2 regions of the Lawsonibacter sp. genome follow, and region 2 is predicted to be linked to the other one. Evidence: riboswitches for the same ligand, from Rfam matches in the RefSeq annotation. Region 2 holds a riboswitch; the other holds the start of a gene.
What was found. Region 2 has a riboswitch for lysine ahead of asd (aspartate-semialdehyde dehydrogenase). Riboswitches for the same ligand answer to the same signal wherever they lie in the genome.
Positions count from the first base shown of each region.

Region 1 (11,951 bases), on a different contig from region 2:
GAAGGCACCGACCTGGTGACGGGCACGGAAAAGCCCGACCTGTACATCAAAGCCGGCGACCTGTTCGCCACGGCCCGGGGCATGCTGCCGCTGTGCGACGTGACGGTGGAAGTGGCCTGCCTGACCGACGTGATGACCCCGCTGGGCGAGGTGGGCGTCTTCCGCGCCCTGTCCGACGGGTATATCCAGCTGGCCGGACCCTCCGCCGCCGGGCAGCTGCCGCCGCTGTGCGAGGTGTTTGCATCCCTGGGGGCGGACCGGGTGCTCATCGACGGGGCCGCCGGGCGCAAGTCGCTGGCCGGGGCCGGGATCGAGGGCGCCGCGCTTTTGTGTACCGGCGCTTCGCTGGACCGGGACATGGACCTTGTGGTGGCCGAGACCGCCCACACCTGCGCCCTGTTTGCCAGCCGCCGCCCGGAGCACCCCGCCCTCTGCGCCGCGCTGGACGCCTGCACGTCCCGCTTTGCCCTGTTCACGCCCGAGGGCGCGCCGCTGGAGCTGCCTCTGGACGAGGCCGGCGCCCCCCGCTGGAACAAGCTGCCCCGCCGGCGCTGCGTGCTGTGGGCGGCGGGCGGGATCACCGACCCGCTGCTCAAGACCCTGGCCCGCCGGGGCGCGCCCCTGACCCTGGTGGCGGCCGACGCCACCCACGTGCTGGCCGGACGGGCGGCCTGGGATCTGTTCCTCCGCTCCGGCGGCGCCCTGGCGGTGCGGCGGGAGCTGACCATCGCCGCCGTGGCGGCCAATCCCTGGTCGGCCTACGGCTGGCATTTCGATCCCGATCAATTCGTCTCCGCCCTCCGGCGGGTCCTGGACCTGCCGGTGGTGAACGTGAAGGAGGAGTAACCATGGAACTGACTCACGAGCTGCGCGAACATTCCGGCCTGCAATGGGTGCTGGACCGGCTGGTCCCCCTGTCCCCCTTCGGCCGCGCCGCCGCCCGCGCCCCCCGGTGGTACGGCCCCGGGGAGGAAGCCGCCCTGGCCGACGAGCTGGACAACCTGGCCCTCTCCCTCTCGCTCTGGGACGCCAAGCAGCTCCCCGAGCCGGAGGAGCAGCCCTGCTGCTGCGACGCGCCCAAGGCCGTCCGGCCCAAGGAGCCCCCCCTGCGCGGCGTGACCCGCTGCCTGCCCCTGTTCCATGATATCCGCGGCAGCTTCGACCGGGACCCCGGCAACCCTTTTGACCTGGTGGAGCTGTTTGAGATCAAACATTTCCTGGTCACGCTGGAGCAGGTGCAGCAGGCCTACGCGGCCCTGCCCCCCTTTGCCGGGATCGCGTTCCCTCCCATGGACGCGGCCCTCGCCCTGGTGGACCCGGACGGCCGCCGCCTTCCCGCCTTTTCGGTGCTGAGCTCCTACCACCCCGGTCTCGGCCCCCTGCGCGAGCAGAAGGCCAGGCTGGAAAAGACCATCCGCGCCGCCTCGGAGGCGGAAAAGCCCGCCCTTCTGGAGCAGCGGCGGGAGCTGGCCGTGCGGGAGGACCAGCTGGAGCTGCTGGTGCGCCGGGACCTGACCTGCAAACTGATGGAATATAAGGCGGACTTTCTGGCCAACATGGACGCGCTGGGACGTCTGGACCTGATCTTCGCCAAGACCAAGCTGGCCCGGCGGTACGGCTGCCGCCGCCCCGTGTTCTCCCGGGACGGCTCCATCACCCTGCGCGGCCTGCGCCACCCCCAGGTGGCCGAAGACCTGCTTGCCCGCGGGGAAGCCTTTACCCCGCTGGATCTGGAACTGAACAAGGGCTGCACCGTGATCACCGGCGCCAATATGGGCGGCAAGACGGTCTCCCTGCGCTCCGTGGTGCTCTCCCTGCTCCTGTTTCAGTGCGGCTTTTTCGTCTTCGCGGAGGAGGCCCGCCTGCCCCTGTTCCACCATGTGTCCCTCATTCTGGCGGACAGCGGCCCCGGCGCGGGCGGCCTGTCCTCCTTCGGCAAGGAGGTCCACCTGCTGGACCGCCTGCTCCAGCACACCCGGGGCAGCTTCTTCTTTGTGGCGCTGGACGAGTTTGCCCGGGGCACCAACCCTCAGGAGGGGGCCGCCCTGGCCCGCGCCCTGGTGCGCCACCTGGGCACCCTGGACTGCGTGGCCCTGATGACCACCCACTACGACGGCGTGTCCGACGTGGCCACCGCCCACTATCAGGTGGCCGGGCTGGTACGGGAGATCGACGGGGACGAGCATGACGACCCCCGCCGCCGCATCGCCCGCCGGATGGATTACCGCCTGCTGCCCGCCCCTCCGGGAGCGCCCTGCCCCCGGGACGCCCTGCGGGTATGCCGCCTTTTGAAGCTGGACCCGGAGCTGATGGAGCTGTTCCAGGCCGACCTGTAGTTCGTTTTTTCTGTCAATTTTTTCAGCACAAATTTGTACAAAAAAAGTGTTGACAAATACCATGCTTTGGGATATATTGACTTCGTAAACAAGTAAATAACATGCATGGATAGAGGCGCGGAGCACAAGGTAACAGGCACGATGGCAAGGGCGGGCGAGCCCGATGCGGCCTGTGAATGTGTGCGCCGCCGAAGGGGGACGCGTACCGTACAACCCTCCCCCTGAGCCGTGGGCCCAGCGCTTACGGATTGTCATGAGTAACATGAAGCGCTATTTATGACGGACAGAGCCGAAGCACGGTCCTGTTGGTCATAAATAGCGTTTTTTGTTTTTGTGGAGCGCTGTCCCGTCGGTTTTTTTCCAGACGGGTCGGCGCGTACTTTTTTGGAGGAGGTATTTTATGGAAAAGCTCATCATTACAGCGGCCATCTGCGGCGCAGAGGTCACCAAGGAGCAGAATCCTGCCGTCCCCTATACCATCGAAGAGATGGTGCGTGAGGCCAAGAGCGCCTTCGATGCCGGCGCGGCCATCATCCACGTCCACGTCCGCTGGGACGACGGGACCCCCACGCAGGACAAGGAGCGCTTCCGCGTCATTATGGACGCCATCCGGGAAGCCTGCCCCGGCGTCATTCTGATTCCCTCCACCGGCGGCGCCACCGGCATGACCCCGGAGGAGCGCCTGCAGCCCACCGAGCTCTTCCCCGAGATGGCTACCCTGGACTGCGGCACCTGCAACTTCGGCGACGATATCTTTGTCAACGACATGCCCACCATGCGCGCGTTCGGCAAGCGGATGCTGGAAAACAACATCAAGCCCGAATACGAGTGCTTTGAGATCGGCCATCTGGACACCATCCTGACCATGGCCAAGAAGGGGCAGGTCCCCGGCGCGCCCATGCAGTTCAACTTCGTGCTGGGCGTTCCCGGCTGCACCCCCGCCACGCCGGGCCACCTGGATTATCTGGTCAAGATGATCCCCGCCGGCTCCACCTGGACCGCCACCGGCATCGGCCGCAACGCCTTTACGCTGGCCGCCGCCGCGATCGCCATGGGCGGCAACGTCCGGGTCGGCTTTGAGGACAACCTGAACCTTTCCCGCGGCGTTCCCGCCAAGAGCAACGGCGAGCTGGTGGAAAAGGTCGTGCGCCTGGCCAGGGAACTGGGCCGCGCGATCGCCACCCCCGACGAGGCCCGCGCGATCCTGTCTCTGAACAAGTAATCCCCGGGGATTTCCCAACCGCACCCACAAAACACTCCCCAACCCGGAATCCCTTATTTCCCAAACTGGAACCCCAATCTCCCCAACCGAAAACCCGATTTCCCAAGCTGGAAACCCGATCTCCCCAACCAGGCAAAAACTCCCCAACCAAACGCAACGCACAGACCCAATCTCCCCAACCAACGCACAGACCCAATTCTCCCCAACCCGAACTATCCCACAGACCGAACAATTGAAGCAGGAGGAATTTACTATGCAGAAAAAAGGCAACAAGTACGGCACCCACCGCGTCATTGAGCCCAAGGGCGTTCTGACCCAGGCGGCTTACAAAATCGACAACAACATGGACGAGATCTACTCCAATGAGATCCTGTGCAATGTGACCGCCCTGAACATCGACTCCGCCTCCTTCACTCAGATCTCCGACGCCTGCGGCGGGGACGAGCAGAAGATCGGCGAAATGATCATGGGCATCGTATCCGAGCGCGGCAAGCAGCAGAATCCCGTCACCGGTTCCGGCGGCATGTTCATGGGCAACGTGGCCAAGATCGGCGACGATCTGAAGGGCAAGATCGATCTGAAGGAGGGGGACAAGGTCGTCTCCCTGGTCTCCCTCTCCCTGACCCCCCTGAAGATCAACAAGATCAAGGCCATCCACAAGGAGATCGACCGTGTGGACGTGGACGCTCAGGCCATTCTGTTCGAGAGCGGCATCTACGCCAAGATGCCCGACGATATGAGCGAGCCTCTGGCCCTGGCCGCCCTGGACGTGGCCGGCGCTCCCGCGCAGGCCCGCAAGCTGCCCAAGGAGGGCGACGATGTGCTGATCCTGGGCGCCAACGGCAAGTCCGGCGTTCTGTGCGCTTACGAGGCGCTCAAGAAGGTCGGCCCCAACGGCAAGGTCGTCGGCGTTGTCCGCAATCCCAAGCAGGTCCAGGGTCTGATCGACCTGGGCGTTTACACCGACGTGATCGTGGCCGACTGCACCAAGCCCGTCGAGGTCATGGAGGCCGCTCTGGCCATCACCGGCGGCAAGGAGTACGATATCTCCATCTGCTGCGTGAACATTGAGAACTGCGAAATGGCCGCCATCCTGCCTGTCCGCGACGACGGTCTGGTCTACTTCTTCTCCATGGCCACCTCCTTCACCAAGGCCGCTCTGGGCGCCGAGGGCATCGGCAAGGACGTGACCATGATCGTGGGCAACGGCTACACCAAGAACCACGCCGAGATCACCCTGAACGTGCTGCGGGAGAATGCCAAGATCCGCAAGCTGTTCGAGGAGAAGTACATCTAATCAACAAGATACGGGGGAGCGGGCCGCGGCCCGCTCCCTTCCAAGCGGGAGGTGGACCCATGCAGAAAAAAGGCAATCGGTACGGCTCTCACCGGGTCATCGAGCCCAAGGGCGTCCTGACCCAGGCGGCCTACCGTATCGATAACAATATGGACGAGATCTACTCCAACGAGATCCTGGTGAACGTCTCCGCCCTGAACATCGACTCGGCTTCCTTTACCCAGATCGCCAACGAGGCCGGACACGACGATGAGAAGATCGGAGCCAAGATCCTGGAGATCGTGGCGGAGCGCGGCAAGCAGCAAAACCCCGTTACCGGCTCCGGCGGCATGTTTATGGGCACGGTCGCCCAGCTGGGCGACGATCTGAAGGGGAAGATCGACCTGAAGGAGGGCGACCGCATCGCCTCTCTGGTCTCCCTGTCCATGACCCCCCTGAAGATTAACAAGATCCTCGCGATCCACCAGGATATTGACCGGGTGGAGGTGGATGCCCAGGCCATCCTGTTCGAGTCCGGCCTGTACGCCAAGCTTCCCGACGACATGAGCGAGGAACTGGCTCTGGCCGCCCTGGACGTGGCCGGCGCCCCCGCCCAGACCCGCAAGCTGGTCAACCGGGGCGACAGCGTTCTCATCCTGGGCGGCGCGGGCAAGAGCGGCATGCTCTGCTGCTATGAGGCCATGAAGCGCTGCGGCGCTACCGGCCGCGTAGTCGCGCTGGTTATCAGCAACGAGGACGCACGCCTGCTCAAACGTCTGCGCCTGTGCCATGAGGCCATCGTGGTCAGCGCCACCGAGCCGGTGGCGGTACTGGAAGCCGCGCTGGAGGCCAACGGCGGGCAGGAATACGACGTGTCCATCTGCGTGGTCAACGTGAAGAACTGCGAGATGAGCTGCATCCTCCCCGTGCGGGACGGTGGCACCGTCTACTTCTTCTCCATGGCCACGTCCTTCACCAAGGCCGCTCTGGGCGCCGAGGGCGTAGGCAAAGACGTGACCATGATCGTGGGCAACGGCTACACCAAGGGCCACGCGGAGATCACCCTGAGCGAACTGCGTGAGAACGAGAAGCTGCGCTCCTATTTCCAGGCCAAATACGTCTGAGGGGGCGCGATCCCCCGCCCGCCGCAAAACGGCGGAACCTCTGTAAGGCGCCGGGGACCCGGCCCCGGTCCATCAAAATTATGTAGAAGGCGGTGCTCTTATTATGATCGAATCCCGTCGCCATATCCTGTTCCCCAACGTTTCTGATGAAGAGTGGAACGACTGGCACTGGCAAGTCAAAAACCGTATCGAGACCCTGGAGGACCTGAAGAAGTACGTGGAGCTCACCCCCGAAGAGGAAGAGGGCGTCAAGGCCTGCCTGGGCACCCTGCGCATGGCCATTACCCCCTTCTATCTGTCCCTGATCCAGCCCGGTGATCCCCGCGATCCCGTCCGGCTGCAGGCCATTCCTACCGCCAAGGCGCTGCACCAGGCCGTCTCCGACCTGCTGGACCCCCTGCACGAGGATGAGGACTCCCCGGCGCCCGGTCTGACCCACCGTTATCCGGACCGCTGCCTGCTGCTGATCACCGACCAGTGCTCCATGTACTGCCGTCACTGCACCCGCCGCCGCTTCGCCGGCCAGCATGACGCGGGCATGCCCGTGGATCAGGTGGATCAGGCCATCGAGTACATCCGCAACACCCCTGTCATCCGGGACGTTCTGCTCTCCGGCGGCGATGCGCTGCTCTGCTCTGACGAGCGCCTGGAGTACATCATCGCCAAGCTGCGCGAGATCCCCCACGTGGAGATCGTCCGCATCGGCTCCCGTACCCCGGTGGTCCTGCCCCAGCGCATCACGCCCGAGCTGTGCAACATGCTGAAGAAGTATCACCCCATCTGGCTGAACACGCACTTCAACCACCCCAACGAGATCACCCCCGAGGCCGCCAAGGCCTGCGCCATGCTGGCCGATGCCGGCATCCCCCTGGGCAACCAGAGCGTGCTGCTGGCCGGCATCAACGACTGCGTGCACGTGATGAAGAAGCTGGTCAACGAGCTGGTCAAGATCCGTGTGCGTCCCTACTACATCTACCAGTGCGACCTGTCCATGGGTCTGGAGCACTTCCGCACCCCCGTCAGCAAGGGCATTGAGATCATCGAGGCTCTGCGCGGCCATACCTCCGGCTTCTGTGTGCCCACCTTCGTGGTGGACGCCCCCGGCGGCGGCGGCAAGACCCCGGTCATGCCGCAGTACGTCATCTCCCAGACGCCGCACAAGGTCATCCTGCGCAACTACGAGGGCGTCATCACCACCTACACCGAGCCCGAGCATTACGAGGAGACCTGCCAGTGCGAGTACTGCAAGGCCGAGCGCGAGGGCAAACGCAAGGTGGAGCTGATGGGTGTGGCCGGTCTGGAGCGCGGCCAGGCTCTGTCCATGGAGCCGGCCAATCTGGAGCGTCATAAGCGCTCCCACCACGAATAAGTACCTCCTCTCTCCTCCTGCGGGCGGGCCGCTGCTGCGGCGGCGGTCCGCTCCCCCCTTTTGACTGACACACAGAATGGAAGTGAGTGCATTTGGAATCCAAGCTGAATCTTGATTTTGATCTGGTGGCGCAGGCCCGCCAGCACGCCTCCCGGGTAGCGGACGATACCCAGCGTTTTATCGACGGCTATACTACGGTGGCCGTGGAGCGTACCATTTGCCGCCTGTTGGGCATCGACGGAGTGGACGAATCCGACGTTCCCCTGCCCAACGTGGTGGTGGAGCACCTGATGGACAAGGGTGCTCTGGCCCAGGGCGCGGCCTTCTGGCTGGGCAACGCCATGCTGGAAACCGGCAAGGACCCCCAGGCGATCGCCGAGGACATCGCCGGGGGCAAGCTGGATCTGACCGCTCTGAGCGCTCATGACGAGGCCGCCATCCACGACGTGATCGCCCCCATCGTTACGGATGCTCTGGCGCGCATCAAGGCCCGCCGTCAGCGCCGTGAGGACTTCATTGCCGCCCACGGAGGCGAAAAGCAGGGCCCGTGGATCTATCTGATCGTGGCCACCGGCAACATCTATGAGGATATTACGCAGGCGACCGCCGCCGCCCGCCAGGGCGCCGACGTCATCGCCGTCATCCGTACCACCGGCCAGTCCCTGCTGGACTACGTGCCCTACGGCGCCACCACCGAGGGCTTCGGCGGCACCTACGCCACCCAGGAGAACTTCCGCCTGATGCGCGAGGCCCTGGACAAGGTCGGCGAAGAGATGGGCCGCTACATCCGCCTGTGCAACTACTGCTCCGGCCTGTGCATGCCCGAGATCGCCGCCATGGGCGCCTTCGAAGGGCTGGACGTGATGCTCAACGACGCGTTGTACGGCATCCTCTTCCGCGACATCAACATGCAGCGCACCCTGGTGGACCAGAACTTCTCCCGCGCCATCAACGCCTACGCGGGCGTGGTCATCAACACCGGCGAGGACAACTACCTGACCACCGCCGACGCGGTGGAGGAGGCCCACACCGTTCTGGCTTCCCAGTTCCTCAACGAGCAGTTCGCCCTGCGGGCGGGCCTGCCGGAGGAGCAGATGGGTCTGGGTCATGCCTTTGAGATCGATCCCGATGTGGAAAACGGCTTCCTTTACGAGCTGGCTCAGGCGGAAATGGCCCGCGAGATCTTCCCCAACGCTCCGCTGAAGTACATGCCTCCCACGAAGTTCATGACCGGCAACATTTTCCGCGGCCATGTGCAGGACGCTCTGTTCAACATGGTCACCATCCTCACTGGCCAGAAGATCCATCTGTTGGGCATGATGACCGAGGCCATCCACACCCCCTTCCTGTCCGACCGCTTCCTGGCCATCCAGAATGCTCAGTACATTTTCCGCACCATGCAGGACTTGGGCAATGAGCTGGTCTTCAAGGACGGCGGCATCATGCAGAACCGCGCCAATGAAGTGCTGCACAAGGCTACCGACCTGCTGGCCCAGATCGAGCAGCTGGGTATCTTCGAGACCCTGGAGCGGGGCATCTTTGCCGACATCAAGCGCCCCCGCGACGGCGGCAAGGGCTTGGACGGCGTCGTGAGCAAGGCGCCGGGGTACTTCAACCCCTTCCTTGCGCCCATGATGAAAGGGGGTGCCGGCAAATGAGTTCCGGACTGTATCAAATCCGCGACAAGGACCTGGACACCACTCTGGACCTGACCCGGCTGAAACCCTACGGCGACACCATGAACGACGGCAAGGTGCAGACCTCCTTCACTCTGCCCGTTAAGGATGACGACAAGGGCGCGGCCGCCGCCGTGCTTGTCGCCCAGAAGATGGGCCTGGCCGACCCCAACGTGGCGCTGCGGCAGAAACTGGACGAGAACTTTACTTTCTACGTGGTCTACGGCTCCCTGACGCATACCATCAACTACAATGAGATCGTGGTCCAGACCGTTACCGACGAGGTCATGGACATGCATGAGACCGACAACTTCCTCAAAGAGCGGCTGGGCCGCAAAATGGTGGTCATCGGCGCCTCCACCGGCACCGACGCCCACACCGTGGGCATTGACGCCATCATGAACCGCAAGGGCTTTGCCGGGCACTACGGCCTGGAGCGCTACGAGATGATCGAAGCCTACAACCTGGGCAGCCAGATCCCCAACGAGGACTTCCTCCGTAAGGCCGCCGAGGTCAACGCCGATGTGCTGCTGGTCTCCCAGACGGTTACGCAAAAGGACGTGCACATCCAGAACCTGACCGAGCTCATCGAGCTGGCGGAGGCTGAGGGCGTGCGCGAGAAGTACATCTTCTGCTGCGGCGGCGCCCGTATCACCCACGCTCTGGCAAAAGAGCTCGGCTATGATGCCGGCTTCGGCGCGGGCACCTACGCCGACGACGTGGCCACCTTCTGCTCCAAGGAACTGGTCCGCCGCCTGGATAAATAGAGACCCACCTTTAAAAACGTGCGCTTCCTTTGGAAGCGCACGTTTTTTGCCAAAGATGTTCCAAAAGACACGGCAAATTACCATACACAGCGGCCCCTCCTGTGGTAACCTGATCGTATCATACGATACAGTCAGGAGGCCGATCATGAAACGCAACATGTATGAATGGGTGGACTCGCTCAAGACGACCGCCCCCAAAAAGACGACTCCCGTGCTCTCCTTTCCCGCCGTGCAGCTCATGGGCGTCACCGTACGGGACCTGATCTCCAGCAGTGCGCTCCAGGCCCGCGGCATGGAGCTGGTGGCCCAGCGGGTCCCCTCCGGCGCCTCCGTGAGTCTGATGGATCTGTCGGTGGAGGCCGAATGCTTCGGCTCCCAGATCCGCTTCACGGACGACGAGGTGCCCACCGTAGTGGGGAGCATCCTCTCCGATGAGGCGGCGGCGGAAGCTCTGACCATCCCGCCCATCGGCGCGGGCCGCACCCGTATCTACATCGAGGCCATTGAGAAGGCCTGTACGCGCATCACCGACCGTCCCGTCCTGGCCGGAGTCATCGGCCCCTTTTCCCTGGCGGGCCGCCTGCTGGATGTGACCGAGGCTATGGTCTACTGCTACTCTGAGCCGGATATGGTCCACACCGTTCTGGAAAAGGCCACCTCCTTTCTGATCGACTATATCAAGGCCTACAAGGCCGTGGGCGCTCACGGCGTGGTCATTGCCGAGCCCTTGGCCGGCCTGCTCTCTCCCGCTCTGGCGCAGGCGTTCTCAGCGGATTACTGCAAGCGCATCGTGGATGCGGTGCAGGACGAGCATTTCATCGTGGTTTACCACAACTGCGGCAACACCACCATCCTCACCATCGATTCCATTCTTTCCGTAGGCGCCAAGATCCTCCACTTCGGCAACGCGATCGACATGGCTGAAATGATGCCCCACATCCCCTCCGACATCGTGGCCATGGGCAATGTGGACCCTGCGGGCGAGTTCCGCAACGGTACGCCGCAATCCATCCGTACCGCCACGCTGGCCGTTATGGAAAAATGCTGCAAATACCCCAACTTCGTCATCTCCTCCGGCTGCGATATCCCCCCCATGTCCAAGTGGGAGAATATTGACGCCTATTTTGCCGCCGTGGCGGAGTTCTACGCCCAATAAAACAGCTGGGCGCGGTCCTTTCGGACCGCGCCCAGCTGCAGTTCAATTCCCAAACAGCGCCAGAATGGCGGGCTTGAACTTTTCCCAATACCCCATAACGAAGATGATCAGTACAATAAAAGGCAGGACCCAGGTCATGTAAAAATGTACCCGGCTCGGGAATCGGATCCCTTTCCCGGTACCGCACTCCGCCAGGAAATTCTCCCAGCCCCAGCCCTTCCGGGACACGCAGAAGAGCAGATACACCAGCGAGCCCAGCGGCAACAGATTGTTGGACAAAATGAAATCCTCCAGATCCAGCACACCGGACCCCGCGCCGAACGGCTGAAAGCCGGACCACAGATTAAAGCCCAGCAGGCAGGGCAGCGAGAGCAGGAAGATCGCTACAAGGTTCACTAAAACCGCTTTTCTTCGACTCCAGCCGTATTTATCCATTGGAAACGTTATAATATTTTGGAACACGGCGATGATCGTGGACAGTGCCGCAAAGGACATAAACACAAAAAACAGCGCGCCCCACAGACGTCCGCCGGGCATGGAGTTGAACACATTGGGCAGGGTGATGAAAATCAGATTCGGACCCGCATCCGGCGTCACGCCAAAGGCAAACGCCGAAGGAAAAATGACCAAACCCACCACAAAGGCCATAAACGTATCCAAGATGCCCACATTGATGGCCTCGCCGAACAGGCGCTGCTCCTTACCGATATAGCTTCCAAAAATGGCCATCGCCCCGATCCCCAGGGAAAGGGTAAAAAAGGCCTGCCCCATGGCGGCAAAGATGGCCTCTCCCAGTCGGAGTCTGCCGTCGGAGGCGTACATCAGGTGCCGGAAGTCGGGTTTGAGGTAGAACTCCAATCCTGCCGCCGCGCCGGGCAGCGTCACGGCGCGGACCACCAGCACGACCAGAATGACCAGCAGGCAGACCATCATAACTTTCGTGATCTTTTCCACACCGTTCTGCAGCCCAAGGGCACACACACCCATGCCCAGCAGCACCACGATCCCCATAAAGGCCAGCATTA
Region 1 covers NZ_JALFGV010000170.1:7,808-19,758, forward strand. Annotated here, with positions in the region: gene MR825_RS14280 (hypothetical protein) at 1-846, shown strand, start outside; gene MR825_RS14285 (MutS-related protein) at 849-2,336, shown strand; lysine riboswitch at 2,439-2,617, shown strand; gene MR825_RS14290 (3-keto-5-aminohexanoate cleavage protein) at 2,737-3,558, shown strand; gene MR825_RS14295 (L-erythro-3,5-diaminohexanoate dehydrogenase) at 3,812-4,855, shown strand; gene MR825_RS14300 (L-erythro-3,5-diaminohexanoate dehydrogenase) at 4,915-5,958, shown strand; gene ablA (lysine 2,3-aminomutase) at 6,062-7,327, shown strand; gene MR825_RS14310 (lysine 5,6-aminomutase subunit alpha) at 7,420-8,985, shown strand; gene MR825_RS14315 (OAM dimerization domain-containing protein) at 8,982-9,770, shown strand; gene MR825_RS14320 (uroporphyrinogen decarboxylase family protein) at 9,916-10,926, shown strand; gene MR825_RS14325 (sodium-dependent transporter) at 10,969-11,951, opposite strand, start outside.
Region 1: linked by a shared signal. The riboswitch ahead of MR825_RS14290 (3-keto-5-aminohexanoate cleavage protein) and the one ahead of asd (aspartate-semialdehyde dehydrogenase) in region 2 are both predicted to bind lysine.

Region 2 (11,951 bases):
ACCCTCACGGTCTCCGCCCAGCAATCCCAGGCGACGGAGACCCTGCGCGCGGTGCGCGCGGTACGGGAGGAGCTGGGGCTTGCGACCGTTCTGGGCGTGTCCAATATCTCCTTTGGCCTGCCGAACCGTGCGGTGATCACCCAAAGCTTTCTGATCCAGGCGCTGAATATGGGCCTGACGCTGCCCATCCTCAACCCCAATCAACGGGAAATGATGGATGCGGTAGCGGCTTTTCGGGTCCTCTCCGGCGAGGACAGGGCGTGCCGGGACTATGTGGAGCGCTTTGCCGGTACGGTCTCAGCAGCCCCGGCTGCCGCGCCGGGCGCCGGGCTGGAGCTGGAGGAGGCCGTGATGCGGGGGCTGCGCACCGAGGCGGGTCAGCTGGCCCGGCAGGCCCTGCAGCAGGGAAGGGAGAGCGAGCTGTCCCTGGTGGAGCGCCAGCTGATCCCGGCCCTGGACAAGGTGGGGGAGGGGTATGAGCGGGGCAGGGTGTTTCTGCCCCAGCTGCTGAGCGCGGCCCAGGCGGCGCAGGCCGTCTTTGAAGCCGTGCGCGCCTCCCTTGCCGCCAGGGGCGGCGAGCCGGTGCGAAAGGGCCGGCTGGTGGTGGCCACGGTCAAGGGGGATATCCATGACATCGGCAAGAACATCGTGAAAACGATGTTAGAAAACTATGGATACGAAGTCATTGACCAGGGCAGAGACGTGCCGCCGGAAGCAATTCTGGAGACGGTACAGGCCCGGGCGGTCCGTCTGGTGGGACTGTCGGCGCTGATGACCACCACGCTGCCCGCCATGGAGGAGACCATCCGGCTGCTCCACAGCCTGCCGGAGCCGCCGGTCATCTGGGTAGGCGGCGCGGTCGTTACGCCGGAGCATGCCCGGCGGATGGGGGCGGACTACTACGCGGGAGACGCCCGGGCGTCGGTGGAGATCGCGAGGAAGGTGTTGGGATGACATGGGAGTCAAAGCGTATTTGAAGCAGGGTAAGCCCCTGCTGTTCGACGGAGCAATGGGCACCTATTTTGCCGCCCGGCCCGGCCGGGCGGCGGAGCGGTGCGAGCTGGCCAATCTGGAGCACCCGGAGGAGGTATCCGCCATCCACCGTGCGTATCTGGAGGCTGGGTGCCGGGCGATCAAGACCAATACGTTTTCCGTAGGCGTGGACCTGGCGCAGGGGAAGCACGCTTTGGCCCGTCAGATCATCGCGGAGGGAGCCCGGCTGGCCCGGGAGGCGGCAGAGCCCTTCGGCGCCTTCGTTTTTGCCGACCTGGGCCCGGCGCCCCAGGACAAGGAACACAGCCCGGCGGAGCTCTACTGCCTTCAACTTGATCTCTTTCTGGAACAGGGACTGACCTGTTTTCTGGCAGAGACGCTGCCGACAGACGAAGGAATACCGGAACTGGCCTGGTATCTGAAACGCCGCTGCCCGGACGCGTTTCTCCTGGTATCCTTTGCCGTTGGGGCCGACGGAGTCACCCAGGAGGGCGCGCTGGGCCGGGAGCTGTTCCGCCGTACGGCCGCCCTGACGGAGGTGGATGCGGCAGGCTTCAACTGCATCTCCGGCCCGCTCCATTTGCTGCGGTACATCGAGGGGCTGGAGCGCGGGGATACGCTTCTCTCCGTGATGCCCAACGCCGGATATCCCACCGTGGTGGGCCGCCGGACGCTTTACAAGGGCACGCCGGATTACTTTTCCCGGCGGATGGTCCAGATCGTGGGCGCGGGGGCGTCCATTGTGGGCGGCTGCTGCGGCACTACGCCGGAACACATTGCCTGCGCCGCCCGGGCGCTGGAAGGGACCAGCATACGCTGTCCCGCCGCCCCGGCCGAAAAGGCCCGCCTCCGGGTGGAGGCGGGCGATGTCAATCCTCTTTGGGAAAAGCTGCGCTCCGGTAAACGGGTGGTCGCCGTGGAGCTGGATCCACCGGCAGACGATGACCTCGCGCCGTTTTTGGAGGGGGTACGCACACTGCGGGAGGCCGGAGTGGACGCGGTGACCATCGCCGATTGCCCCGTGGGGCGTCCCCGGGCAGACAGCAGCCTTCTGGCCTGTAAGCTGAAACGGGAGCTGGGCGTGGAGCCGCTTCCCCACATGACGTGCCGGGACCGGAACCTGAACGCCACCAAGGCCCTGCTGCTGGGCCTGTCCATGGAGGGGGTCCACAACGTTCTGCTGATTACCGGAGACCCGATCCCATCCACCGACCGGGATGAGGTCAAAAGCGTATTCAACTTCAACTCCCGTAAGCTGGCCCGGTATGTCAGCGGCCTGAATGGAGAGAGCCTTTCCACCCCCTTCCAGATCTTTGCCGCGCTGAATCTGAACGCCCGGAATTTTTCGGTGCAGCTTCGGCTGGCGCAAGAGAAGGAGGAATGCGGCGTAGCCGGTTTTCTGACCCAGCCGGTACTGTCGCGGGAGGCGCTGGAACATCTTATACAGGCCCGGGCCGTGCTGAAAGGAAAGCTGCTGGGCGGTATCTTCCCGGTGGTCAGCCACCGCAACGCCTGCTTTCTGAACAATGAGATCTCAGGCATGTATGTTTGCGATGAGATCGTCTCGCAATACGTGGGCAAGGACCGGGCTGAGGCCGAGGAGCTGGCGCTGCGCATCTCCACCCGGATTGCCCGGGAAATCCAGCCCTATACCGACGGCATCTACCTGATGACGCCATTCCGCCGGGTCGAGCTGATCACGAAGATTCTGAAAGCGATTGGGTAATAAAAATCCACCGGCTACGCCGGTGGATTTTCTTATGCGGGCAAAGTTCTGAAATACTAGCAGCGCCTATCCATGTTGCATACGCTCTTTTGATTTTTCGTTTGCAGTCGCCAGACCGCAAACCTATTTTAAATCAAAAGGAGTTTTTGTCTTTATTCTGCTATAAGCTCTTACCCTCGGCACAGCCGAGGGGGTTCTTTGTACAAAAACGGCAGCCCCTCCCGCGTAGGAGGGGCTGCCGCCCGGTGTGCCGAAACCGCTCGGTACGCTTCTTGAAAAATACAGGTATCTTTCGGGGAGATCCCTGATTACGAAAGGGCCGCAAAGGCCTGCTCCAGGTCAGCAATGATATCGTCTTTGTGCTCTGTACCGACGGACAGGCGGATGGTATTGGGCTTGATGCCCTGATCCAGCAACTCCGCAGGAGAGAGCTGGGAATGGGTGGTGGTGGCCGGGTGGATGACCAGGCTCTTTACATCCGCCACATTGGCCAGCAGAGAAAAGAGCTCAAGATGGTCGATCCATTTGTGGGCTTCCGCCTGACCGCCCTTGATCTCAAACGTAAAGATGGAAGCGCCGCCGTGGGGGAAATACTTCTCATAAAGCGCGTGGTCGGGATGGTCGGGCAGCGAGGGGTGGTTGACATGCTCCACCAGGGGGTGCTTGGACAGATAGCCCACCACTGCCCTGGTATTCTCTGCGTGCCGGTCCAAGCGCAGCGAGAGGGTCTCCACGCCCTGGAGCAGCAGGAAAGCGTTGAAGGGGGAGAGGGTGGCCCCGGTGTCGCGCAGCAGGATGGCGCGGATGTAGGTGACAAAGGCGGCGGGACCTGCGGTATCCGTGAAGGAAACGCCATGGTAGCTGGGATTGGGAGCGGCGATAGGGGCATATTTTCCGTTGGCGGCCCAGTCAAACGTTCCGGAATCCACGATGATACCGCCTAACGTAGTGCCATGACCGCCGATGAATTTGGTGGCGGAGTGGACCACCAGGTCTGCGCCATGCTCAATGGGGCGGATCAGATAAGGCGTGCCGAAGGTATTGTCGATGACCAGGGGCAGGCCGTGCTTGTGGGCAAGGGCTGCAAGGGCGTCGATATCCGGAATATCGCTGTTGGGGTTCCCGAGGGTCTCCAGATAAATGGCTTTGGTATTCGCCTGAATGGCGCGCTCCACCTGCGCCAGGTCGTGGACGTCTACGAACGTAGCGGAGATGCCGTACTGGGGCAGGGTATGCGCCAGCAGGTTGTAGCTGCCGCCATAAATGGTCTTCTGCGCCACGATATGCTCTCCCGCCTGCGCAAGCGCCTGAATGGTATAGGCGATGGCCGCCGCACCGGAAGCCAGCGCCAGGGCGGCCACGCCGCCTTCCAGCGCCGCCAGACGCTTCTCCAGTACATCCTGCGTCGAGTTGGTCAGCCGGCCGTAGATGTTGCCGAGGTCCGCCAGCCCGAAACGGGCTGCCGCGTGAGCCGAGTTTTTGAACACGTAAGAGGTGGTCTGATAAATGGGCACCGCCCGGGCATCAGTGGCAGGATCGGGCTGCTCCTGGCCAACGTGAAGCTGGAGCGTCTCAAAATGATAAGGTTGCTTACGCATAAAGCGGCCTCTCTCTTTCTGTTTCTCATTTTTATGGCAGGGTCAGTCTGCAAACAGGGGGGTGGAAAGGTAGCGGTCGCCGGTATCGGGCAATAGGGCGACGATGGTCTTACCCTTGTTCTCCGGACGGCGGGCCAGCTGGATCGCCGCCCATACGGCTGCGCCGGAGGAGATACCCACCAAAATCCCCTCCGCGCGGCCGATCTGACGGCCGGTGGCAAAGGCGTCGTCGTTCTCCACGGCGATGATCTCATCATAGACGTTGGTATCCAGCACCGCAGGGACAAATCCGGCCCCAATTCCTTGGATCTTATGGCTTCCGGCGGTACCCTTACTCAGCACCGGGGAGGCCGCCGGCTCCACCGCTACGATCCGAACCGCCGGGTTCTGGCTTTTCAGGTATTCGCCCACGCCGGTGATGGTGCCGCCGGTGCCGACGCCGGATACGAAGAGGTCTATCGTCCCATCCGTATCCGCCCAGAGCTCCGGGCCGGTGGTAGCCTTATGCACAGCGGGATTGGCCGGGTTGACAAACTGACCGGGAATAAAGCTGTCTGGAATCTCCCGCGCCAGTTCGTCGGCCTTGGCGATCGCCCCCTTCATCCCCAGAGCGCCCTCGGTCAACACCAGCTCGGCGCCATAGGCGCGCATCAGCTGGCGGCGCTCTATGCTCATGGTCTCCGGCATGACGATGAGGATGCGGTAGCCCCGGGCCGCCGCTACGGAGGCAAGGCCGATCCCGGTATTGCCCGATGTGGGTTCGATGATGACGGAACCGGGCTTCAAAAGCCCCTTTTGCTCTGCATCGTCGATCATGGCTTTGGCAATGCGGTCCTTGACGGAACCTGCGGGGTTAAAATACTCCAGCTTGGCCAGGATACGGGCCTCCAGGCCAAGGTCCCGTTCGATGTGGGTCAGCTCCAGCAGGGGGGTCTTGCCAATCAGTTGGTCTGCACGGGAATAGAGGTTGCTCATATTTACTACCTACTTTCATACTAGGTTTATATGGATAATATACCTTGTCATCGACCTTGTCAATCCTTCTGCCACATTTTCTCTATCCGCCCATTGAAAACCTATTAAACCTATTGTATAATTGGTTAAACCAACGAAAGTGAGGATGTCCTCAATGATGATCTCGACCAAAGGCCGTTATGCGCTGCGGGTCATGATCGACCTGGCAGAACATCAAGCGGACGGCTATATTCCTTTAAAGGTGATCGCGGAGCGGCAGGATATCTCTGAAAAGTATCTGGAGAGCATTTTGAAAGCGCTGGTACGGGAAAAGATACTGACCGGTCTGCGTGGGAAGGGGGGAGGCTACCGTCTGGCCAAGCCGCCGGAGCGCTGTACCGTTGGCAGCATCCTGCGCCTGACCGAGGGAAGTCTCGCTCCGGTTGCCTGCCTGGAGGATGACGCATACCAGTGCCCCCGCATGGCGGACTGCCGCACGCTGCCCATGTGGCGAAAGCTGGATGCCATGATCCGTACGTTTTTCGACGGCATCACCATTGCGGACCTCATGGTATCAGGCCGACCGGGCAACGAATATATTATATGATGGGACAGCCTGGACGGGACCAACACAAAAAAGCCCCTCAGAGTACGCGCCTTCGGGCGCGAGCCCTGCAGGGCTTTTTTGAAAAACGGAGCGGGCGCTGCCGTTATCTTTTTCAGCCTGCCGCTTTTTGTATTGGCCCAACAAACCGTCGTACTTTCGTCCGGCAATGTGGTAATAGAGCTCAAAGCACAGCGTTATGACCAAAACACCGCCAGGAAGCAGGGGATTGCAATGGTGGTCTCCGGAACTTCCGGGTCTTCGCGGATACTCAGCTTCATTGGCGCCCTCCTCCTTCGTGTTTCCAGTGTATCCAGTCTGCAGGCGATTGGCAAGTGCTTTTGCCCAAACGGCGTTTTCAAGCGGCTAAGCGGTCGTTTTTGCGCCCTGAAAAAGCGGGACCCGGAGAATCCCGGGCCCCGCTTCAGGTCATTTGAATTGTCCGACCAGGTCTGCCATGGAATAGAGACCGGGGGCGTCTATGCCGGCCAGGAAACGCGCCGCCTTCACCGCGCCGGAGGCAAAGACCTCGCGGCTCAGCGCGGAGTGACGCAATTCGATGACCTCGTCCCGCCCGGCAAAAAGGACCTCGTGATCCCCCACAATACCGCCGCCCCGTACGGAGGAGATCCCGATCTCGTGGGCCTGACGGGCCCTGCGGATGCTCTGGCGCTCATAGACGTACTCCGGCGTATCGGAAAGCCCATCCGCCGCCGCTTCCGCCAGCATCAGAGCCGTACCGCTGGGCGCATCCAATTTTTTGTTGTGATGGCGCTCCACGATCTCCACGTCATAGCGCTCGCCCAACACCGCCGCCGCCCTGCGCACCAGGTCCAAAAGCACGTTTACTCCAAACGACATGTTGGCGGAACGGAAAATGGGGATCTGCCGTGCGGCCGCGTCAATCGCGGACAGCTGCTCCGGAAGATATCCGGTGGTGCACAGTACCAGAGGTATCCGGCGGCTCCTTGCAAAGTGCAGCAGCGCGTTCAGCGCCGCCGGTGAGGAAAAATCCACGACCACATCGGCCTCGCCCCGGAAGTCGGCCGGGGAGGCGAAGACCGGAAACTCCCGCTCTCCCGCCCCAAGAAGGTCAAAGCCTGCGACGATCTCAACATCCGGTTCGGCGGTGCAGATCGCCTCCACCGCCCGGCCCATCCGGCCGTTACAGCCGGAAATGATCAGCCTTACCATGTTCCACATCCCTCCCGCGTCAAGAAAGGATCCCGGCGCTTATCATGGTCTGGCGCAGCGTTTCCAGATGCCCGTTGGACATATCGCACAGGGGCAGCCGCAAAGAGCCCACATCATAGCCGGCCAAATTCATAGCGGCCTTGATGGGGATGGGGTTGACTTCGAGGAAGAGCGCGTCGATAAAATCCATATACCGCAGCTGAAGCGCGCTGGCTTCCCCGAATCTGCCTTCCAGGCAGAGGTGGGTCATTTGGATCATGATCTCCGGCGCGATATTTGCCACCACGGAAATGACGCCCTTGGCGCCCAGACTCATCATGGGCACCACCTGATCGTCGTTGCCGGACCAGACGTAAAAATCGTCGCCGCAGATTGAGCGGGTGTGCGCCAGCAGGGAAAAGTTTCCGCTGGCTTCCTTGACGCCGTTGATCTTGGGATGCTGGGAGAGAACCTGATAGGTCTCCGCCGTGAAGGAAACGCCGGTCCGGGAGGGGACGTTATAGAGGATGATGGGCAGCTCCACCCGGTCGGCTATGTATTCATAATGCTTGATGAGACCAGTTTGAGACGCCTTGTTGTAATAGGGAGTCACATGCAGCAGAGCGTCGGCCCCGGAGTCCTGAGCGTGCTGGGACAGGTAAACGGCAGCGGATGTATCGTTGCTTCCCGCGCCGGCGATGACCTTGACCCGATGATTGACCCGCTTGACACAGTATTCCACGGCGGCAATATGCTCCCGAATGGAAAGGGTGGCGCACTCGCCGGTGGTGCCGCAGACGCAGATAGCGTCCAGGCCGCGTGCGATCTGCTCGTCGATCAGTCTGCCGAACCGATCGTAATTGACAGCGCCGCTCTGGTCAAATGGGGTCACAATGGCGGAGCAGGCTCCGGTAAAAACAGGTTCTCTCATGATAGGGGGTTACCTCCTTAGAATGTACCCCTCCGCGCACAGCAGTTCGGCCAGCAGGACGGCTCCGCCCGCTGCGCCGCGCAGGGTATTGTGGGAAAGACAGACAAACTTATAATCGTACTGGGTGTCGGGCCGCAGACGGCCCACGGATACGGCCATGCCCCCCTCCAGCGCGCGGTCGAGACGGGTCTGGGGGCGGTCTGGCTCCTCAAAATAATGCAGGAACTGTTTGGGCGCGGTGGGCAGGGCCAGCTCCTGGGCGCGGCCCTTGAAATTTGCCCAACTGTCTTTGATCTCCTCCGGGGAAGGGGTGTTTTGGAAGGTGGCGAAAACAGCGGCCATATGGCCGTTGGAGACGGGGACGCGCAGGCACTGCGCGGTGATGGCGGGCGACGCGGCGTTGACGATCACGCCGTTTTCCACCTTGCCCCAGAGCTTCAGCGGTTCACGCTCGCTCTTCTCCTCTTCGCCGCCGATGTAGGGGATGACATTATCCACCATTTCCGGCCAGGTCTGGAAGGTCTTGCCCGCACCGGAGATGGCCTGGTAGGTGCAGACGAGCACCTTTTCCAGACCAAAGCCGCGCAGGGGGTGCAGTGCGGGGACATAGCTCTGGAGGGAGCAGTTGGACTTGACGGCAATGAACCCGCGCTCCACCCCCAGTCGCTTTCGTTGGGCCTCTATGACCTGAATGTGTTCCGGATTGATCTCCGGCACCACCATGGGCACGTTGCTGGTCCAGCGGTGGGCGGAATTATTGGAGACCACGGGGCACTCATGGCGGGCATACGCTTCCTCCAGCGCCTGAATCTCCTCTTTCTTCATGTCCACGGCGGAGAAGACGAAATCCACTTGGGCGGCGATCCGTTCCACATCCTCGGCGGCATTCATGACGACGAGGTTTTTCGCCTCCTCAGGCATGGGGGTATCCATGGCCCAGCGGGTACCGATGGCTTCCTCATAGGTCTTGCCGGCCGAACGGCCGCTGGCCGCGATAACGGCGAGCTGGAACCAGGGGTGGTTTTCCAAAAGGGTCACAAACCGCTGACCGACCATACCGGTACCGCCAATGACGCCGACCTTGTACTTTTCCATAATCAATGACCTCCATCGTTCATGATGTATCCTATTCCATTGCCGGCTCGTTTGAGACCGGCAAAACCGGATCGAAGCAAAAAATAAATCAGCAGTTTACAGAACTGCTGATTTTGTACTATAATGTCAAAGACGATTTGCCTTTGACAAGATACCCCAAAAGCAGACAGCGCTCCACCGCGGCGCGCGGCGACAGTCGGACGGCTCTTCGCCGGGCGACCAGGAGCGGGGCTTCCGTGGACCGGGCTCCTTCGGCGGCGTCCCCTTTCGCAGCGGTTCCAGGGGCCACCGGAGCCCTCCCCGCGCTACTGTTGAACAGCCGCGACCTCTGTTATGCTAATAACGCCTATGGAATTGAAATTTTAAAAATTGTACCACAATTCGAAGAATCGTGTCAACAAAACCGGGATGTGAGAATTGACAAATGAAGCAAGGGAAATGTTTGAAATTTATACAACTTGCAGCCGCCCTCCTGATGGTTTCCCAATGGATGGGTGCAGCGCCTGCCCAGGCGGCCTCGGTACAGGTGAATCCGACCATCCGGGTGGGGCTCTTTTACGGCGGCAGCGCCCTGCCAGGGGCAAATCTGCTCAACGAAGTGGGTTCCGGGTACCGCTTCGGCTATTTTGACGGCAGCCTGCGCTTTGTTCCGCTGGGCAGCACGGCGAAAACTGCGATCTCCATGGTAAAGGATCAGACCGTGTATTACGGCACTGTGGGCGGCTGGGCTGGATATTACGACTCCATTTCTTCCGGCATTGCCGTGGGGGGCTATCATCTCCAGCTTCCGGAGCGCTATGCCGACTTCCAGGCGGCGTCTGCGGCGGCCTGCCGGTATGCCGGCGCCTTTCCGGCATGGATCGACGGAGCCTATTACGTCAGGCTCGGCTCCTATCTGGACAGCGCCTCGGCACAGAACGCACAGGCCGCGGTGCCCGGAGCGTCGGTGACGGCCCCGTCGGGCACGGGCGTTTCGGTGGTGGAGACGGGGACCGGAACGATCCTGTTCCAGTTCGACAGCACCGACGGATGGGCCCTGGCGGTCCAGCCCGGTTTGGATGATACGGTCAAGACCCGGACTATTTTCCGGGGAAATACCTATTACGGCGCGTTCCAGTACCGGCGCAGCGGCGGCAATCTGACGGTGAGCAACGTACTTCCCATGGAGGATTATGTGCAGGGGGTCATTTTGTCCGAGATGAGCGCCTCCTGGCCCTTGGAGGCCCTGAAGGCCCAGGCGGTATGCGCCCGGACTTACGGCTATGCCAAGCTGCTGGATCAGCGGCACAGCTCCGACGGCTTCGATATCTGCAACACGGTCCACTGCCAGGCTTACAGGGGGATCGCCGGCATGAGCGACGCCAGCCGCCAGGCGGTGGAGGCCACTTATGGCCAATATATCTGGTATAACGGCGGCTTGACCGAGCCGGTCTATTTTTCCTGCGATGGCGGAGCTACGGAAGACGCGGGGAACATCTGGTATGAGGACACGCCCTATTTGAAAGGGAAGACGGATCCCTATGAGGCCGCTGTATCCGATAAAATTGAACGCTACAGCTGGAGTGTGACCTATACCCGCCAGGAGCTGACTGATCTGCTCAACGGCAAGGGTTACGCCAATTCCGGCATCGTGGACGTTCAGGTCACAAAAACGTCGCCCACGGGGAATGTACTGGCAATTACCTTTACAGATTCGGCGGGAAAAAGCTTCACGAAGACGAAGGAAGACTGCCGGACATTTCTGGGACTGCGTTCCCAGCGCTACAGCATTTCGGGCGGAAGCGGAGGTTACGCGGTGAACGGGGAGGGGACGCTGCCCTCTGTGAGCGGCGTATACGCGGTGGACGGAAGCGGAACGGTATCCCAGCTGCCCTCCGGCCAACCCTATGTCATCGGCGGCGACGCCGCGGTGAAGCAGTTGGCCCCATCCGCCGCTTCGGGGGGCGATACCTTTACCATCGCCGGAACCGGCTGGGGCCATCACGTGGGTATGAGCCAATGGGGCGCGTATTCTATGGCACAGCAGGGCTATACTTATTGGGATATCCTGCAATTCTACTATACCGGAATCGAGGTGCGCCAGCCATAAAGACCGCTGATTTTGATTTTTACCTGCCGGAGGAACTGATTGCACAAACTCCGCTGGAGCGCCGGGATGCCTCCCGGCTCCTGGTGCTGGATAAGAACACGGGGGCGCGGCGGCATATGCATTTTTACGATTTGCCCGCCCTCTTGCGCCCGGGCGACTGCTTGGTGCTCAACGACTCCCGGGTCCTGCCCGCACGGCTTGTCGGCCACCGCGTGCCCGGCGGCGGCGCAGCGGAGGTGCTGCTGCTCATCGACCGGGGCGACAAGGTGTGGGAGTGCCTGGTCCGGCCGGGACGCAGGCTCAAGCCCGGCGCGCGCATTTCCTTCGGAGACGGCGCCCTCACCGCTGAGGTGCTGGAAGTCTGCGAGGGCGGCAACCGCCTGGTGCGCTTTGACTATGAGGGTATTTTTTTGGAAAAGCTGGAGCAGCTGGGCAAGATGCCCCTGCCGCCCTATATCAAGCAGGAGCTGGAGGACCCGGAGCGCTATCAGACGGTCTACTCCCGGGCGGTGGGTTCCGCCGCCGCGCCGACGGCGGGACTGCACTTTACCCGTGCGCTGCTGGAACAGGTGCGCGAAATGGGCGTAAAGGTATGCTACGTTACACTTCATGTGGGCCTGGGGACCTTCCGTCCGGTGAAAGAAGACGAGATCACCGACCATGAGATGCACGCGGAGTACTGCATGATTCCGGCTGAGACGGCCGAGACCATCAACCGCACGAAGCAGACCGGCGGACGGGTCATCTGTGTGGGCACCACTTCCTGCCGCACCATTGAGAGCTGGGCT
Region 2 covers NZ_JALFGV010000017.1:27,121-39,071, forward strand. Annotated here, with positions in the region: gene MR825_RS01610 (homocysteine S-methyltransferase family protein) at 1-954, shown strand, start outside; gene MR825_RS01615 (bifunctional homocysteine S-methyltransferase/methylenetetrahydrofolate reductase) at 956-2,719, shown strand; gene MR825_RS01620 (O-acetylhomoserine aminocarboxypropyltransferase/cysteine synthase family protein) at 3,028-4,317, opposite strand; gene cysK (cysteine synthase A) at 4,360-5,292, opposite strand; gene MR825_RS01630 (RrF2 family transcriptional regulator) at 5,447-5,878, shown strand; gene dapB (4-hydroxy-tetrahydrodipicolinate reductase) at 6,305-7,069, opposite strand; gene dapA (4-hydroxy-tetrahydrodipicolinate synthase) at 7,089-7,979, opposite strand; gene asd (aspartate-semialdehyde dehydrogenase) at 7,989-9,074, opposite strand; lysine riboswitch at 9,234-9,413, opposite strand; gene MR825_RS01650 (SpoIID/LytB domain-containing protein) at 9,601-11,163, shown strand; gene queA (tRNA preQ1(34) S-adenosylmethionine ribosyltransferase-isomerase QueA) at 11,160-11,951, shown strand, end outside.